3 regions of the Streptomyces sp. B5E4 genome follow, and region 2 is predicted to be linked to each of the others. Evidence: predicted binding sites of a transcription regulator. Region 2 holds the regulator's gene; each other region holds the start of a gene.
What was found. Region 2 encodes HrcA, which represses chaperone genes, less so after heat shock. Its sites were predicted from a motif close to TTNGCACTCNGNNNNNCNGAGTGCNAA; they were not measured.

Region 1 (6,091 bases), on a different contig from region 2:
CTGGGAGCTGTCGGCGGACTCGTCGCTGCCGGTCACGGAGACGCACGTACCGGGGCACGAGCACCTGCCCGGCCATGGCCACGACCACGTCCACGAGCTGGCGAAGGACAACCTGTACTCGTGACCGTCGCGTTGATGTGGGAGGCCAAGGCGGCGCCCGGGCGGGCCGGCGACCTGCTGGCGTGGGCCCGCGCGCAGCGCCTGGACGGCGCCGGGGCCGGGGCGCCGCTGCGCCGCGAGACGTTCACGGCGCCGGGCGAGCGGGTGCTCGTCATCACGTGGTGGGACGCGCCCTACGACGCGGAGCTGCCCGAGCTGCCGGCCCCCGGCGACGGCGGGCTGCTGGCGCGGCCCGCGCACCGCTGGCGGTTCACGTCGCTGGGGCCGGACGGCCCAGGAGCACCGTAGGGGCGCCCGCGACGCGGGTCAGGAAGACGGTGCAGGACACCGCGGTCGGGCCGTCGAGCTTCAGCTTGCGCCGCAGCTCCTCGGGCTCGACGGCGGAGCCGCGCTTCTTGACGGTGACGCTGCCGACGCCGCGTTCGCGCAGCAGGGCGCGGAGCTTCTTGAGGTGGAACGGGAGCGTGTCGGTGATCTCGTACGCGGTGGCGTACGGGGTCGGCGCCGGGTCGTCGGCCGTGACGTACGCGATGGTCGGATCCAGCAGCCGGCCGCCGACCTGCGCCGCCACCTCGGCGACGAGGTGCGCGCGGATGACGGCGCCGTCCGGCTCGTACAGATAGCGCCCCACGGGTCCTGCCGCCGGGGCGGGCAGGCCGCGTCCCACGAGGGTGGCGCCGCCGGGCAGCAGGGTCGCGCGACGGCCGCCGGGGGAGACGGCGCCGGATGCAGCGCCGAACCAGAGCACGGCCTCCTTCACGTCGCCGGCGTCGGAGACCCACTCCGCCTCGGCGGCGTCCGGCACCGCCTCGTGCGGGATGCCGGGGGCGACCTTCAGCGCGGCGTGCGAGACCCGGCCGGCGACCTCGACGGCCCAGGACAGCGGCGGGGAGTACGCCTCGGGGTCGAAGATCCGCCCGCGCCCGGACCCGCCCCGGCCGCCGGCCCGCCGCGCCAGGGCACCCCCTCCGACCCGCCGCGCCGGGTCGACGAACACGGCGTCGTACCCGGAGATGTCCACGTCCCCGACGTCCGCGCACCGCACGTCCACCAGCTCCGCGACCCCCAGCGCCGCCGCGTTGGCCCGCGCGGCGGCGGCCGTCGCCGGGTCCCGGTCGACGGCGAGCACCGCGATCCCGGCCCGCGCCAGCGCCACCGCGTCGCCGCCGATGCCGCAGCACAGGTCGGCGACCCGGTCGACGCCGAGCGCCGCGAACCGGGCCGCGCGGTGCGCCGCCACCGCCGTACGGGTCGCCTGCTCGACGCCGTCGGGGGTGAAGTACATCCGCGCCGCGTCCGCCCCGAACTTCGCCCTCGCCCGCTGCCGCAGCCGGGCCTGCCCGAGCGCGGCGGAGACCAGCTCTGCGGGGTGGGTGCGGCGCAGCCGGGTGGCGAGGGCCAGTTCGTCGGCGGGGTCGTGGTCGCGCAGTTCGGCGAGGAGCGCCTGCCCCTCGGGGGCGAGGAGGGCGGCGAAGGGGCCGTCGGGGGCGTCGGGGCCGTGCATGGGCCCATTGTCCGCCAGCCGGAGGAGCCTGCGGCGTGGCGCCATGCCCCGCCGTTCCGCACTGGGAGGATGCGGGCTCAAGAACTAATACGACAAAAGGATAAAATGCACGCACCTGCCCTCTCCCGCGCCGGCCTCCCCGCCCTGGCCGTCACCGCCGCCCTCCTCGCCTCCGCCTGCTCCTCCGGCACCGCGGAGGCCGACCACCCCCGCCCCCTCACCCACCCCCACGGGGACGCCAAGCCCGCCGTCGCCGGCGGCCCCGCCGCCGCACCCGCCCGCGCGCTCGCCCGCACCGCGCAGCACCAGCGGCGCGTCCACGCGCGGCGGCTCGCCACCGCCCGCGCCTGGGGCCTGGACGCCACCCCGCTGCTGCCGCCGGCCCCGCCGCGTACCAAGCCCGCGCTCGTCACCGAACCCGGCTTCGAGGCGAACGGCGGCGGCCCCGGCCTGCCGCCCGTCATCACCCGGGTCCCGACCGACGACCGGGTGATCTTCCTGACCATCGACGACGGCCACCGCAAGGACCCCGAACTGCTGCGCATGCTGCGCGAACTCGACGTGCCCGTCAGCGCCTTCCTCACCGACGAGGTCGCGCGCGACGACTACGCCTACTTCCGGACCCTCCGCGACCTCGGCACCACCGTCAACAACCACACCCTCCACCACCCCAACCTCCGCGAACTGCCCTACGCGGCCCAGCGCGAGGAGATCTGCGGCCAGCAGCGCGTCCTGGAGCGCGAGATGGGCGCGGCACCGCGCATCTTCCGCCCGCCGTACGGCAACTACAACGCCGACACCCTGCGCGCCGCGAAGGACTGCGGCATCGGACTCGTACCGCTGTGGCAGCAGGAGGCGTTCCCCGGCCGCTGGACGTACTCCCGGGGGGACACCGCGCTCCACCCCGGCGATATCGTGCTCACCCACTTCGAAGGACCTTCCGAATTCGGCGGCACGATGACCGATATGCTCCGTACGGTGCTCCGTAAGGCGAACGACGAGGGCTTCGCCGTTGCTCGCTTGGAGGACTACGTATGAGGCGCACCCGCCGCTCCGGGCGGCGGTCGTCGGCCGCCGCGATAGCCGGCGTCTGTCTGCTGGCGCTCACCGCCTGCGCGGACGCGGCCCGGCCGACGCAGGAGTGGTTCCCGAAGGGCGCGGAGGAGTCCGCGGCGCCCCGGGACGGGCACGCGGACGGCAAGCCGGGCACGCGGCAGGCGGGGCGTACGCCGCGCGCGCTGCCCGGCGGTGACGACAGGACCCGCAAGGACGTCGCACGCGCCACCGGCCCCGGCGCGTACCGCCGCTGGGGCCTCGACCGGCCCCTCGCCCCGCCGCCCGCGCCCCCCGCGAGCCGCCCGGTGCAACCGGGGGACTCCGGGCTGCCGGCCGTGGCGGGCCGGGTGCCGACGCGGGACAAGATCGTCTTCCTCACGATCGACGACGGCTGGGACAAGGACCCCGAGCTGATCCGGATGGCGGCGGATCTGCGGCTGCCGTTCAGCATGTTCCTCTCCGACTCGGCGGCCGGCGGGGACTACGGCTACTTCGAGGAACTGCGGCGCCTCGGCAACTCCGTACACGGCCACACCCTCACCCACCCCGACCTCACCTCCCTCCCGTACGCCGAGCAGCGCCGCCAGATCTGCCGCCAGCAGGAGCGCGTCGCGGACTCCTTCGGCGTCCGCCCGACGCTCTTCCGGCCGCCCTACGGCAAGTACGACGCGGCGACGCTGCGGGCCGCCGCGTCCTGCGGCGTGCGCGCGATGCCGCTGTGGCGGGCCGACATGAAGGCGAGCGGCCTGGAGTACCGCAGCGGCGACCGGCTGCGCCCCGGCGACATCGTGCTGGCGCACTTCACCGGTCCTGAGCAGCAGGGCGGGCGGACGATGACGGACGTGATGGCGGAGTTCGTACGGGAGGTCCAGCGGCAGGGCTTCACGGTGGCCCGCCTGGAGGACTACATGTGACGCGGCAGACGCGGGATTCGTACGACCGTACGGCCGGGTGGAGGGCGACGCGGGTGGCAATCTGGCACTCGGCTTGACCGAGTGCTAAAGGGCGGCATAACCTCGGCTCTGGCACTCCCCCAGGGAGAGTGCCAACACAGCGACGAGGCGGATCCGGCACCCGCGACGACGGGTCCTCCAGGGTCGCCACCCCAGACATTCAACCCCGCGAGATCTCCGAAGGGGGAGGTCGGATCGTGACGACCGCCAGCACCAAGGTTGCCATCAAGCCGCTTGAGGACCGCATCGTGGTCCAGCCGCTCGACGCAGAGGAGACCACGGCCTCGGGCCTGGTCATCCCGGACACCGCCAAGGAGAAGCCCCAGGAGGGCGTCGTCCTTGCCGTCGGCCCGGGCCGCTTCGAGGACGGCAACCGACTGCCGCTCGACGTCTCCGTCGGCGACGTCGTTCTCTACAGCAAGTACGGCGGCACCGAGGTGAAGTACAACAACGAGGACTACCTCGTCCTCTCTGCCCGCGACGTGCTCGCGATCATCGAGAAGTAATCGGGGCGCTTCCCGCTTCTTCCCACACCAGGCCGCGCCCCGGATCCGTTCATCGAGCAGGACCTATCGAAACGGGCCGGGGCGTCGGCGCTCCCTACGGCGCCCCTTGAGAGGACCCACGTTCCATGGCGAAGACTCTGAAGTTCGACGAGGACGCCCGCCGCGCTCTTGAGCGCGGCGTGGACAAGCTTGCCGACACCGTGAAGGTGACGATCGGTCCCCGGGGCCGCAACGTCGTCATCGACAAGAAGTTCGGTGCCCCGACCATCACCAACGACGGCGTGACCATCGCCCGTGAGATCGAGGTCGAGGACCCGTACGAGAACCTCGGCGTGCAGCTCGTGAAGGAGGTGGCGACCAAGACCAACGACGTCGCGGGCGACGGCACCACCACCGCCACCGTGCTGGCCCAGGCGCTGGTCCGCGAGGGCCTGCGCAACGTGGCCGCCGGCGCCTCCCCCTCCGCGCTCAAGCGGGGCATCGACGCCGCCGTCGCGGCGATCTCCGACGAGCTGCTGAAGGCCGCCAGCCCGATCGACTCCAAGTCCGACATCGCCGCGGTCGCCGCGCTGTCCGCGCAGGACGAGCAGGTGGGCCAGCTCATCGGCGAGGCCATGGACAAGGTCGGCAAGGACGGGGTCATCACCGTCGAGGAGTCCAACACCTTCGGCCTGGAGCTGGACTTCACCGAGGGCATGGCCTTCGACAAGGGCTACCTGTCGCACTACATGGTGACCGACCAGGACCGCATGGAGGCGGTGCTGGAGGACCCGTACATCCTGATCACCCAGGGCAAGATCTCCTCCATCCAGGACCTGCTGCCGCTGCTGGAGAAGGTCATGCAGGCCGGCTCGGCGAAGCCGCTGCTGATCGTCGCCGAGGACGTGGAGGGCGAGGCGCTGTCCACCCTCGTCGTCAACAAGATCCGCGGCACCTTCAACTCCGTCGCGGTCAAGGCCCCCGGCTTCGGCGACCGCCGCAAGGCGATGCTCGGCGACATGGCCACCCTCACGGGCGGCACCGTGGTCTCCGAGGAGGTCGGCCTCAAGCTCGACCAGGTGGGCCTTGAGGTGCTGGGCACCGCCCGCCGCGTGGTCATCACCAAGGACGACACCACGATCGTCGACGGCGCCGGCAAGTCCGACGAGGTCGCCGGCCGGGTCGCGCAGATCAAGGCCGAGATCGACGCCACGGACTCCGACTGGGACCGCGAGAAGCTGCAGGAGCGGCTGGCGAAGCTGGCCGGCGGCGTGTGCGTCATCCGCGTCGGCGCGGCCACCGAGGTCGAGCTGAAGGAGAAGAAGCACCGCCTGGAGGACGCCATCTCCGCCACCCGCGCGGCGGTCGAGGAGGGCATCGTCTCCGGCGGCGGCTCGGCGCTCGTCCACGCCGCGAAGGTGCTGGAGGACGGCCTCGGCCTCACCGGCGACGAGGCCACGGGCGTCGCGGTCGTCCGCCGCGCGTCGGTCGAGCCGCTGCGGTGGATCGCGGAGAACGCGGGCCTGGAGGGCTACGTCATCACCTCCAAGGTCGCGGAGCTGACCGCGGGCCAGGGCTTCAACGCCGCCACCGGCGAGTACGGCGACCTGGTGAAGGCCGGCGTCATCGACCCGGTGAAGGTGACCCGCTCGGCGCTGGAGAACGCGGCGTCGATCGCGTCGCTGCTGCTGACGACGGAGAGCGCGGTGGTGGAGAAGCCGGAGCCCGAGGACGACCACGGCCACAGCCACGGCCACGGTCACTCCCACTGACCTCCGGTCGGCACCACGGGCAGCACAAGCCGCAGGGCCTCGCCTCCGTACGGGGGGCGAGGCCCTGCGGCGTGCGCCCGCCGGATCACGTACCCGCCGTTCGGGCCGGGGGCCCGGTGGCCCCCCGCGCGGCGAAGCCCCGCGGGGGGCCGGGGGGGGGGGGCCCCCGCGCCGGTGGCGTCGCCCGGCGGCAGGACCTAC
Region 2 (6,091 bases):
GGCACCACCGCGTCCACACCGGTCTCGGTCATGGTCTCGACGGCCAGCTCACCGCGGTCGCCCTTCGGCAGGGCCTGCACGACGGTCAGCCGGGGGCGCGGCGCCGGCTCCTCGCGCACCTCGGTGCAGGTCACCAGCAGCCGGTCGCGGCCCTCCGCGCCGGCCACGGTGCCGTACGCGCCGCGCCCCGCGCCGTCCGTGAGCACGACGTCCTCGCCGGCCCGCAGCCGCCGTACGGACACCGCGTGCCGCCCCTCCGGGCCGGTCAGCGCCAGCACCGCACCCGGGCGGGCGGCGTCCAGCACGGCGGCCTCGGCGACGAACACCGGGGCGGTCACAGCAGACCGCCCGGGGCGTCGCCGGCGGGCTTCGACGTCCCGCTGAGCGCGTCGGCCAGCTCCCGCGCCAGCACCTCCACCAGCTCCGCCGCGGGCAGTTCCCGCGCCAGCCGGTAGCCCTGACCGGCCCACAGCGCCATGCCCTGCGGGTCGCCGACGCGGGCGGCGGCGGCGCGCAGCGTGGAGGTCAGGTGGTGGACCTGGGGGTAGGCGGCGGGGGCGTACGGGCCGTGCTCGCGGACGAACCGGTTGACCAGCCCGCGCGCGGGGCGGCCGGAGAAGGCGCGGGTCAGCTCCGTACGCGTGAACACCCCGCCGGTGACGGCCCGCTTGTGCAGCGCGTTGGCACCCGACTCGGGGCAGACCAGGAACGCCGTGCCGAGCTGCGCGGCGGCGGCGCCCGCGGAGAGCACCGCGGCGATCTGCCCGCCGCGCATCAGCCCGCCGGCGGCGATCACGGGCACGTCGACCGCCTCCAGCACCTCGGCGAGCAGCGTGAGCAGGCCGCGGCCCACGTAGTCGTCGCGGGGGTCGTTGCGGAAGCCGCCCTGGTGGCCGCCGGCCTCGACGCCCTGCACGCACACGGCGTCGGCCCCGGCGGCCTGCGCGCGGCGCGCCTCGACGACGTTGGTGACGGTGACGACGGTGTACGTCCCGGCGCGGGCGAAGGCGTCGAGCACGGCCGCCTTCGGGCAGCCGAAGGTGAACGACACCAGCGCCACCGGCTCGTCCAGGAGTATCGCCACCTTGGCGTCGAAGGCGTCGTCCGTGCCGGCCTCGGCGTCGCCCAGCGCCGTGCCGTACCACTCGACCTCGCCGGCCAACTGCTCGGCGTACGCCTCGATCTGGGCGGGGTCCGGCGGCGCGGGGGGCTGGGGCATGAACAGATTGACGCCGAAGGGCCGGTCGGTGACGGCCCGCAGCTGGCGGATCTCCTCGTACATCGCCTCGGGCGTCTTGTACCCGGCGGCGAGGAACGCCAGGCCGCCGCCCTCCAGCACGCCGGCCGCGAGCTGCGGACAGGATGCGCCACCGGCCATGGGCGCCTGCACGATCGGGAAGGTGAACAGATCGTTCAGCTCGGTGGGCATGGGCTCAATCCTGTCATGCAGGTCGGACGCCGGCGGCCCGCGCCGGATCATGGAATCCGCGCGTCTTCACGCACCTGGGGACGGCTGAGGTCCCACCCGCAACACTCGTCGCACGGGCCGCACGGCGGCGGCCCGGCGAGGTCTCCCGGCCGGGGAGCTAGCGTCCGCTCCAGGCGTCCTTCAGCCGCGAGAACAGCCCCTGCTGGCCGGGTTTGAACTGGCCCTGGGGACGCTCCTCGCCGCGCAGCTGGGCGAGTTGGCGCAGGAGCCGCTCCTGCTCCGGATCCAGCTTCTGCGGCGTCTCGACCTCCACGTGCACGACCAGGTCGCCCCGGCCGCCGCCGCGCAGATGCGTCACGCCGCGCTGATGCAGCGGAATCGCCTGCCCCGACTGCGTACCGGGGCGGATGTCGACCTCTTCCAGGCCGTCGAGCGTCTCCAGATTGACGCTCGTGCCCAGGGAGGCCGCCGTCATCGGGATCGTCACCGTGCAGTGCAGGTCGTCGCCGCGGCGCTGGAAGATCGGGTGCGGCAGCTCGCGGATCTCCACGTACAGATCGCCCGCCGGGCCGCCGCCGGGGCCGACTTCGCCCTCGCCGGCGTGCTGGATGCGGGTGCCGGTGTCGACGCCCGCGGGGATCTTGACCGTGAGCGTACGGCGCGAGCGCACCCGGCCGTCGCCCGCACACTCCGGGCACGGCGTGGGCACCACCGTGCCGAAGCCCTGGCACTGGGGGCAGGGCCGCGAGGTCATGACCTGGCCCAGGAAGGAGCGGGTGACCTGCGAGACCTCGCCGCGGCCGCGGCACATGTCGCACGTCTGCGCCGACGTGCCGGGCGCCGCGCCCTCGCCGTTGCAGGTGCCGCAGACCACCGCGGTGTCGACCTGGATCTCCTTGGTGGCGCCGAACGCCGCCTCCTCCAGCTCGATTTCGAGCCGGATCATGGCGTCCTGGCCGCGGCGGGTGCGCGAGCGCGGCCCGCGCTGGCCGGCCTGGCCGAAGAAGGCGTCCATGATGTCGGAGAGGTTGCCGAAGCCGCCGGCGCCGAAGCCGCCGGCCGCGGCGCCGTTCTGCGACAGGGGGTCGCCGCCGAGATCGTAGATCTGCTTCTTCTGCGGGTCCGAGAGCACCTCGTAAGCGGCGTTGATCTCCTTGAACCGCTCCTGGGTCTTCGGATCCGGGTTCACGTCCGGGTGCAGCTCGCGGGCGAGCCTGCGGAACGCCTTCTTGATCTCTTCCTGCGACGCGTCACGTCCGACGCCGAGGATCGCGTAGTAGTCCGTGGCCACTTATGACTCCGCCAGGATCTGTCCGACGTACCGTGCCACTGCGCGTACCGCTCCCATCGTTCCGGGGTAGTCCATGCGGGTAGGTCCGACCACGCCGAGCTTGGCGACGGCTTCACCGGTGTCGCCGCCAGAACCGTATCCGACGGAGACGACCGAGGTGGAAGTGAGCCCCTCGTGGTCGTTTTCATGGCCGATACGCACCATCACGCCCGGTTCCTTCGCCTCGCCGAGGAGCCGCAGGAGCACCACCTGCTCCTCCAGCGCCTCCAGCACCGGCCGGATGGTGAGCGGGAAGTCGTGGTCGAAGCGGGTGAGGTTGGCGGTGCCGCCGATCATCAGCCGCTCCTCGGTCTCCTCCACCAGCGTCTCCAGCAGCACCGACAGCACGGTCTGCACCGTGCCGCGGTCGTCCGCGGGGAAGGGCTCGGCCAGATCGGCCACCAGCCGCGGCACGTCGGCGAACCGGCGGCCGACGACACGGCTGTTGAGCCGGGCGCGCAGATCGGCGAGGGAGTCCTCGCTGAACGGCGCCGGGCAGTCGATCAGGCGCTGCTCGACCCGGCCGGTGTCGGTGATGAGCACGAGCATCACGCGCGCGGGGGCGAGTTGGAGCAGCTCGACGTGGCGCACGGTCGAGCGGGTCAGCGACGGGTACTGCACGACCGCCACCTGCCGCGTCAACTGCGCCAGCAGCCGCACCGTACGCCCCACGACGTCGTCGAGGTCGACGGCGCCGGACAGGAAGTTCTGGATCGCCCGCCGCTCGGGTGCGCTCAGCGGCTTGACGTCGGCGAGCTTGTCGACGAACAGCCGGTAGCCCTTGTCGGTGGGGATACGGCCGGCGCTGGTGTGCGGCTGGGCGATGTACCCCTCGTCCTCCAGGGCGGCCATGTCGTTACGCACCGTCGCCGGGGAGACACCCAGGTGATGCCGCTCGGTGAGTGCCTTGGAGCCGACCGGCTCCTCCGTGCCCACGTAGTCCTGGACGATGGCGCGCAGCACTTCGAGCCGGCGCTCGCTGAGCATGCTGCCCACCTCCGCACTCGGGGTTCCGTCCGGTCGTTCCGCCGCTGGCACTCGACGGCGGGGAGTGCCAGGGTTCCGGGCCAGTGTACGGCCGGGTACGGCAGCTCGGGCAAGCAGCCGGTCACGTTATAGCGTCGGGGGATGGGTGGCGCTTGGGAAGAGCTGGCCCCGGACGTCCTGCGGCGCCGGCTGCCGCGCTGGGACGCGACGGCGGGTGCGGTGGGCGGAGCCGAAGGCGTGCTGCTCGTGGACACGGGCGCCTCGCTGCGGGAGGGCGCGGAGCTGCGCGGGGAGGTCCGCCGCCGCTTCGGCCGCCCGGTGACGCACATCGCACTCACGCATCCGCACTTCGACCACGTGCTCGGCACCGCGGCCTTCGCCGGGGCCGAGGTCCACGGCCCGGCGGGGATGGCCGCGCACCTGCGCGGGCCGGGCGCGGACGAGCTGCGGGCGGACGCCGTACGCCACGGGCTGGACCGCGACGCGGCGGCAGAGGCCGTCGACGTCCTCGTCGCCCCGCGGCACGCGGTCTCCGGCACGTACCCGCTGGACCTCGGGGGCGGCCGGGAGGTGCTGCTGGTCGAGCTGGGCGCGGCGCACTCGTCGCACGACATGGCGGTGTACGTCCCCGGCCGCCCCGCGGTCGTCTTCTGCGGCGACCTCGTGGAGGAGTCGGGCCCCCCGCAGGCGGGCCGGGACGCGGACCCGGCCCGCTGGCCGGCGGCGCTGGACCGGCTGCTGGAGCTGGGCGGGGACGCGGCGGTGTACGTGCCGGGGCACGGGGCGGCGGTCGGGGCGGACTTCGTCCGGGCCCAACGCGACGAACTGGCGCGGAGCTTGTCGTAGTCTCGCGAGGTGCGCCGCTACGACACCGACCTCACGCCCCCCTGGAAGAAGCCGCAGCAGCCCGCCCCCGAGGTACCGGCCGAGCCGGACCTCGTGGTGGAGGAGGTGGCGACGGGCTTCTGCGGCGCGGTCATCCGTACGGAGAAGACCGCGGAGGGCCCGACGGTGACCCTGGAGGACCGCTTCGGCAAGCACCGGGTGTTCCCGCTGACGCCGCGCGGCTTCATGATCGACGGCAAGGTGGTCACGCTGGTACGCCCCGGCCGACCCGCGTCGTCCCCGGGCCCCCTCCTGTCCGCCTCCGGCTCGATCGCGGTCCGCGACCACACCGCACGCGTGGCCCGCGCGGGCCGCATCTACGTCGAGGGCCGCCACGACGCGGAGCTGGTGGAGCGCGTCTGGGGCCACGACCTGCGGGTCGAGGGCGTGGTGGTCGAATACCTGGAGGGCGTGGACGACCTCCCCGCGGTGGTCGAGTCCTTCGCCCCGGGCCCGGACGCGCGCCTCGGAGTGCTGGTGGACCACCTGGTGCCGGGCACGAAGGAGTGGCGCATCGCGGAGTCGGTGACGAGCGCCCACGCGCTGGTGGTGGGTCACCCCTACGTGGACATCTGGGAGGCGGTCAAGCCCTCGTCGGTGGGCATCGCGGCCTGGCCGAGGATCCCGCGGGGCGAGGACTGGAAGACGGGCGTCTGCCGGGAACTGGGCTGGCCCCCGGACACGGGCGCGGCCTGGCGCCGCATCCTGGACTCCGTCCGGACGTACCGCGACCTGGAACCGGCGCTGCTGGGCCGGGTGGAGGAGCTGATCGACTTCGTCACGGCCCCGGCTTCCTGAGGGGTTCGGGGCCCGGCCCGGCCGCTACCGGTCGGCGTTGTCCCACGGCCTCGTTGCCCACGCGGTACGTGACAGACCCCGGACGGAACGCCTCGAACCTCCTACCCTGGCAGTGGCGAGCCGCAGAGAAGAGGTAAGGCTGTGACGTCATCGGACGGTGCCCCCGACCTGCTCACGGAACCGCTCGCGTTCGGCCAGCGGATGCAGATCCTGCGCGAGCGCCGCGGCATGAGCCGGCCGGTCCTGGGCGGGCTGCTCGGCAAGTCGCCGTCGTGGGTGAAGCAAGTGGAGACCGGAAAGCTCCAGTTGCCGAAGCTGCCCATGATCCTGCGGATCGCCGAGGTGCTGCGCGTACGCGATCTCGCCGACCTCACCGGCGACCAGTCCATGAGCGTCGAGATGTTCGTCGGCCCAGGACACGCCAGGCTCCCCGCGGTCCGCGACGCCCTCAACCGCTTCGCGCTGCCCGGCGACCGTGAGGCCCCGAACCTCCCGCACCTGCGGGCCCGCCTCGACCAGGCGTGGAGCGCCCGTCACTCCGCCCCCAACCACCGGGACGTCATCGGCGCGCTGCTGCCCGACCTGATCCTGGACGCGCGCCTGGCCACGCGGCAGGCCGAGGCCGCCACCGAACGCCGCCGCGCGCAGTCCCTGCTCGCCGA
Region 3 (6,091 bases), on a different contig from region 2:
GCCTCCAACGAGAAGCTGCAGGCCCGTTCGCGGCGCATCGTCGCGCTGGCGACGGGCGCGGGCGACGCGGAGGTGGAGGCCGCCCTCGCCGAGACCCACGGCGAGGTGAAGAACGCGATCCTCACCATCCTCGGCGGCGTGGACGGCAGCACGGCGGAGCGCCTGCTCGACGCCTCCCACGGCCATCTGCGGGTCGCCCTGAAGTCCGCGACCGACGTGAGCTGACCCCGGCGGCGCCGGGCAGGGGGCGCTGGACAGCACCCCCTCCTTCCGCGCCGCGACCGCGTACGGACGCGCCCGAGGGCGGCACCCCCTTCGGGGTACCGCCCTCGGTTCGTCAGTCCGTCCGCAGTACGTCCGCAGACGCAGCGGACGTACGGACTTCGCCCTGCGGGATCAGAAGTCCATGTCGCCGCCGGGCATACCGCCCCCGGCCGCGGCCTTCTCCTTCTCCGGCTTGTCGGCGACGACGGCCTCGGTGGTGAGGAACAGGCCCGCGATCGACGCCGCGTTCTGCAGCGCGGAGCGGGTCACCTTGGCCGGGTCGAGGATGCCCTCAGCGATCATGTCGACGTACTCACCGCTGGCGGCGTTGAGCCCGTGACCGGCGGTCAGGTTGCGCACCTTCTCCACCACGACGCCGCCCTCAAGGCCGGCGTTGACCGCGATCTGCTTCAGCGGGGCCTCCAGGGCCAGCTTCACGGCGGACGCGCCGGTGGCCTCGTCGCCCTGGAGCTCCAGCTTCTCGAAGACGTGGCCGGCCTGCAGCAGGGCCACGCCGCCGCCGGCGACGATGCCCTCCTCGACGGCCGCCTTGGCGTTGCGCACGGCGTCCTCGATGCGGTGCTTGCGCTCCTTCAGCTCGACCTCGGTCGCGGCGCCGGCCTTGATGACGGCCACGCCGCCGGCCAGCTTGGCGAGCCGCTCCTGCAGCTTCTCGCGGTCGTAGTCGGAGTCGCTCGCGTCGATCTCGGCCCGGATCTGGTTGACCCGGCCCTGGACCTGCTCGCTGTCGCCGGACCCGTCGACGATGGTGGTCTCGTCCTTGGTGATGACGACCTTGCGGGCGCGGCCCAGCAGGTCGAGGGTCGCGCTCTCCAGCTTGAGGCCGACCTCCTCGGAGATGACCTGGCCACCGGTGAGGATGGCGATGTCGCCGAGCATGGCCTTGCGGCGGTCGCCGAAGCCCGGGGCCTTGACGGCGACGGACTTGAAGGTGCCGCGGATCTTGTTCACCACGAGGGTGGACAGGGCCTCGCCCTCGACGTCCTCGGCGATGATCAGCAGCGGCTTGCCGGACTGCATGACCTTCTCCAGGAGCGGCAGCAGGTCCTTGACCGCGCTGATCTTGGAGTTGGCGATGAGGATGTAGGGGTCCTCCAGCTCCGCCTCCATGCGCTCCATGTCGGTGGCGAAGTAGGCGGAGATGTAGCCCTTGTCGAAGCGCATGCCCTCGGTGAGCTCAAGCTCCAGCCCGAAGGTCTGCGACTCCTCGACGGTGATGACGCCTTCCTTGCCGACCTTGTCCATGGCCTCGGCGATCAGCTCGCCGATCTGGGTGTCGCCGGCGGAGATGGAGGCGGTGGAGGCGATCTGCTCCTTGGTCTCCACGTCCTTGGCCTGCTCCAGCAGGGCGGCGGAGACGGCCTCGGTGGCCTTCTCGATGCCGCGCTTCAGCGCCATCGGGTTGGCGCCGGCGGCCACGTTGCGCAGGCCCTCCTTGACCAGGGCCTGGGCCAGGACGGTCGCGGTCGTCGTGCCGTCACCGGCGACGTCGTCCGTCTTCTTCGCGACCTCCTTGACCAGCTCGGCGCCGATCTTCTCGTACGGGTCCTCGAGCTCGATCTCCTTGGCGATGGAGACACCGTCGTTCGTGATCGTGGGGGCGCCCCACTTCTTCTCAAGGACGACGTTCCGGCCCTTGGGGCCGAGGGTGACGCGGACGGCGTCGGCGAGCTGGTTCATGCCGCGCTCGAGGCCGCGCCGCGCCTCCTCGTCGAACGCGATGGTCTTGGCCATTGTGTTGAGTCCTCCCGGACAGGGGCATCGTCTGTGTCCGGACCGCGCTGGCGCCCGCGACGGACGGCCCGCGACCCGCGTGGTTCCCTCCCACCCGGCCTGCGGACCTCACCGAACCGGTCCCGTGCTGTCACTCTCACGGGGAGAGTGCTAACGCCAATGATTAGCACTCGCCCCCTGCGAGTGCAAGCGGGTAGAGGCTTCTCTTGCGCAGAGCGGAACCGGACCGCGGCACATCACGCAACAGGCGGCGGGAGGAGGCACGGACAGCGAGGCGCGGACCGGGGAGGTGCGGACAGGGGGCGGACCGGGGAGGTGCGGACAGGGGAGGCGGACAGCAGAGGGCCCGCACCCCGGGGGGTGCGGGCCCGTCGCGAGTCGTCCGTGGTCGATGCCCGGCGCTCAGCCGCTGACGCGGACCATGTCTGCCTGCGGCCCCTTCTGGCCCTGCGAGATCTCGAACTCGACCCGCTGGCCTTCCTCGAGGGTGCGGTATCCGTCCATCTGAATCGCGCTGTAGTGGACGAAGACATCCGCACCACCGTCGACCGCGATGAAGCCGTACCCCTTCTCCGCGTTGAACCACTTGACGGTGCCCTGAGCCATTCCAAACTCCCCTATTGCTGGCCTTTACACAGGACCGCACTCCGCGGACCCGGGTCAGACCTCACCCCCGGATACACGCCGGGGCGTGCGCCGGAACGCGTCGACCGCGGCTGAATGTATCCGCACAGATGCCCAGTGCAACAGGTCAATCGGACGAGAATTCTGCGGACACCTGATCGGTATTTTTCCGATCAAACTCCGCCGTTCCATGACAACTCGGGCAGGGCATAACTCACCATCACGACAATTAACTCTCCGCATTCGCGGGGAACTTGTCGCGTTCTCATATGCGTGGAGCATGGGCCACGAGGGGGGAACGCCCCAACCCTATCGCGTGCACGGACATGCGAACGGCCCCACTCCGGATCAGTGGGGCCGCACACACGCAAGCGGGGTTCAGCAGCCTCCGGCGACCGCCGGAATGATCGAGATCCCGGCCCCCTCGGGAGTGGGAGTCTGCAGGCCATCGGCGAAGCGGACGTCGTCGTCGTTCACATAGACGTTCACGAAACGGCGCAGCTTGCCTTGATCGTCCAGCACCCGGCCGGCGATGCCGCGGTGGTTCTTCTCCAGGTCTTCGATCACCTCGGCCAGGGTCGCGCCCTCGGCGCTCACCTCTGCCCGCCCGTCGGTATACGTACGGAGGATGGTCGGAATTCGGACGTTCACGCTCATGATGCGAGGCCGGCCTCTCGGAAGGAGTCGAGTGTGGGACGAATGATCGCGCTCGGCCCCGTGGTGGGAGCGACCGCGTCGAGGGTCTTCAGACCGTCGCCGGTGTTGATCGCGACGGTGGTCTCGGCCGGGTCGATCCGGCCGTCCGCGACGAGCTTCGCCAGCACGCCGAAGGTCACGCCGCCCGCCGTCTCCGCGAAGACGCCCTCGGTACGGGCCAGCAGCTTCACCGCGTCCACGACCTCGGCGTCCGTCACGTCCTCCACCGCGCCGCCGGTGCGGCGGGCGATGTCCAGGACGTACGGGCCGTCGGCCGGGTTGCCGATGGCGAGGGACTTGGCGATGGTGTCGGGCCGCACGGGACGTACCACGTCGTGGCCGTCCTTGAAGGCCCGCGAGACCGGGGAGCAGCCCGCCGCCTGGGCGCCGAAGATCTTGTACGGACGCTCCTCGACCAGCCCCGTCGCGATCAGCTCCTTCAGCCCCTTGTCGATCTTCGTGAGCTGGGAGCCGGAGGCGACCGGGATGACGATGTTGTCCGGGAGCCGCCAGCCGAGCTGCTCGCAGATCTCGTACGCGAGGGTCTTGGAACCCTCCGCGTAGTACGGGCGCAGATTGACGTTCGTGAAACCCCAGCCCTCGCCGATCGGGTCACCGATCAACTCGGAGCAGAAGCGGTTCACGTCGTCGTACGTGCCCTCGATGCCGACGACGTCACCGCCGTAGACCGCGGCCATGACGACCTTCGCGTGCTCCAGGTCGTACGGGATGAACACGCACGAACGCAGCCCCGCCCGGGCCGCGGCCGCGCCGACCGCGCCCGCCAGATTGCCGGTGGAGGAACAGGACAGGGTGGTGAAGCCGAAGGCGCGGGCCGCCTCGACGGCGATCGCGACGACGCGGTCCTTGAAGGAGTGCGTCGGGTTGCCCGAGTCGTCCTTGACGTGCAGCCCGCCGGTCACGCCCAGCTCGGCGGCGAGCCGGTCGGCGCGGTGCAGCCGGGTGAAGCCCGGGTTCAGGTTCGGCTTGCCGGCCACGTCGGCGGGGACCGGCAGCAGCGGCGCGTACCGCCAGATGCTCCGGGGACCCGCCTCGATACGGGCACGGAGCCGGGCGGCGGACTCGGCGTCACCGCCGGGAAGTTCGTACGCCGCCTCCAGCGGCCCGAAACACGACTGGCACGCGAACACCGGACCCAGCGGCACCCGCTCCCCGCACTCCCGGCACGACAGCGCGACGGCAGGGCCCAGATCAGGGGCGCCGTCGACGGCGGTGGGGGTGGGAGCTGTGTCTACAGCCATACTGGCGAGGCCCTCTCTCCTCATCTTCCCCGCGACGCGTCTCGCCGCAGGACGGAATTGGCACCATCACCGTCCGGGGCCTCGCAGCGTCGCGAGTACCGGACGGAGGGTTGCCGGGGCTTCAACGGGCCGTTCCCTCTGCCCCTCTGGATGAGCTCTGTATGGCGCAGGACCGGCGGAGCCGTCCGGCGCTTTTGTCCGAGCGCGGACCCCGACATAGGGACGTCACGCACGTTGTTCAAGACTGTAACCGACGACCAGGACAGTTGTGAGGGCCGTCCGCTACGCGAGACGGCTCTCACACCGCACAGGACCACCGGCAAGGGGAGGCCCGCAGGTGCTCGATGACGTGGAGCAGTGGCTGAGGACGCGGTCCTGGTCCGCGGCGGACCGGCCGCCCGCGCGGCTGCTGGCGGCCAAGCGGGCGCTGGGGGCACGCGGGACGGTGAGCGTGGTGCTGCCCGCGCTCAACGAGGAGGCCACGGTCGGGGCGATCGTCGCGGCGATCCGCGCGGAGCTGATGACGTCCGCCGAGGGCGGCGGGCTCGTCGACGAACTGGTCGTGATGGACTCCGGCTCCACGGACCGTACGGCGGAGGTCGCCGCCGCGGCCGGCGCGCGGGTCGTGCACCGCGACGACGTGCTGCCGCGGATGCCGGCGGTGCCGGGCAAGGGCGAGGTGCTGTGGCGGTCACTGCTGGTGACGAGCGGCGAGATCGTGTGCTTCGTGGACGCGGACCTCCGGGACTTCGACACGGCGTTCGTGAGCGGGATCGTGGGGCCGCTGCTCACGGAGCCGGACGTGGAATTCGTGAAGGCGGTCTACGACAGGCCCCTGGACACCGCCCCGGCGGCGCAGGGCGGACGGGTGACCGAGCTGGTGGCACGGCCGCTGCTGAACCTGCACTGGCCGCTGCTGGCCGGCTTCGTCCAGCCGCTCGGGGGCGAGTACGCGGCGCGGCGGTCGCTGCTGGAGCGGCTGCCGTTCCCCGTCGGGTACGGGGTGGAGCTGGGCCTGCTCGTCGACGCGCTGCACACCGTGGGGCTGGACGCGCTGGCCCAGGTCGACGTCGGCGTCCGCCGCCACCGCCACCAGGACGACCGCGCGCTGGGGCGCATGGCGGCGGCGATCTACCGCACGGCGCAGTTGCGGCTGGCGCGGGGGCACCTGGTGCGGCCGCGGCTGACGCAGTTCGACCGGGGGGCTGACGGGGCGTTCGAGCCGCGGACGTACGGGGTGGACACGGAGGAGCGGCCGCCGATGGGGGAGATCCGGGAGTACCGGAGCCCTCGTCGGGCGGGCCGCGGCGGAGAGGCGGAGCCGGGAACGACGGTGGCGTAGCCCTCGCCGGGCGGGCGACACCCGGGGGGGCTACGGGGCTGAGCTGGGAGGAGGGGGATCCCCGTACCCGCCCCTTCCCGAAACTCGGGGCTGCGCCCCGAGACCCGCCGGGGGCTCCGCCCCCGAACCCCCTCGGGGCTCCGCCCCG

Region 1: the regulator HrcA is predicted to act here: its motif matches at 3,656-3,682, upstream of groES (co-chaperone GroES).
Region 3: the regulator HrcA is predicted to act here: its motif matches at 2,147-2,173, upstream of groL (chaperonin GroEL).

What each region holds. Positions count from the first base shown of each region.
Region 1 is NZ_JBDPMI010000045.1:1-6,091, reverse strand. Features, by position in the region: gene tsaD (tRNA (adenosine(37)-N6)-threonylcarbamoyltransferase complex transferase subunit TsaD) at 1-124, shown strand, start outside; gene ABGA99_RS34195 (hypothetical protein) at 121-408, shown strand; gene ABGA99_RS34190 (class I SAM-dependent methyltransferase) at 371-1,624, opposite strand; gene ABGA99_RS34185 (polysaccharide deacetylase family protein) at 1,730-2,662, shown strand; gene ABGA99_RS34180 (polysaccharide deacetylase family protein) at 2,659-3,594, shown strand; gene groES (co-chaperone GroES) at 3,831-4,139, shown strand; gene groL (chaperonin GroEL) at 4,265-5,890, shown strand.
Region 2 is NZ_JBDPMI010000039.1:23,653-29,743, forward strand. Features, by position in the region: gene ABGA99_RS32890 (16S rRNA (uracil(1498)-N(3))-methyltransferase) at 1-338, opposite strand, end outside; gene ABGA99_RS32895 (nitronate monooxygenase) at 335-1,429, opposite strand; gene dnaJ (molecular chaperone DnaJ) at 1,587-2,720, opposite strand; gene hrcA (heat-inducible transcriptional repressor HrcA) at 2,721-3,746, opposite strand; gene ABGA99_RS32910 (MBL fold metallo-hydrolase) at 3,888-4,592, shown strand; gene ABGA99_RS32915 (DUF3097 domain-containing protein) at 4,602-5,429, shown strand; gene ABGA99_RS32920 (helix-turn-helix transcriptional regulator) at 5,571-6,091, shown strand, end outside.
Region 3 is NZ_JBDPMI010000028.1:32,773-38,863, forward strand. Features, by position in the region: gene murQ (N-acetylmuramic acid 6-phosphate etherase) at 1-225, shown strand, start outside; gene groL (chaperonin GroEL) at 397-2,019, opposite strand; gene ABGA99_RS28405 (cold-shock protein) at 2,422-2,625, opposite strand; gene ABGA99_RS28410 (MoaD/ThiS family protein) at 3,022-3,300, opposite strand; gene thrC (threonine synthase) at 3,297-4,601, opposite strand; SAM riboswitch class I at 4,619-4,758, opposite strand; gene ABGA99_RS28420 (glucosyl-3-phosphoglycerate synthase) at 4,939-5,943, shown strand.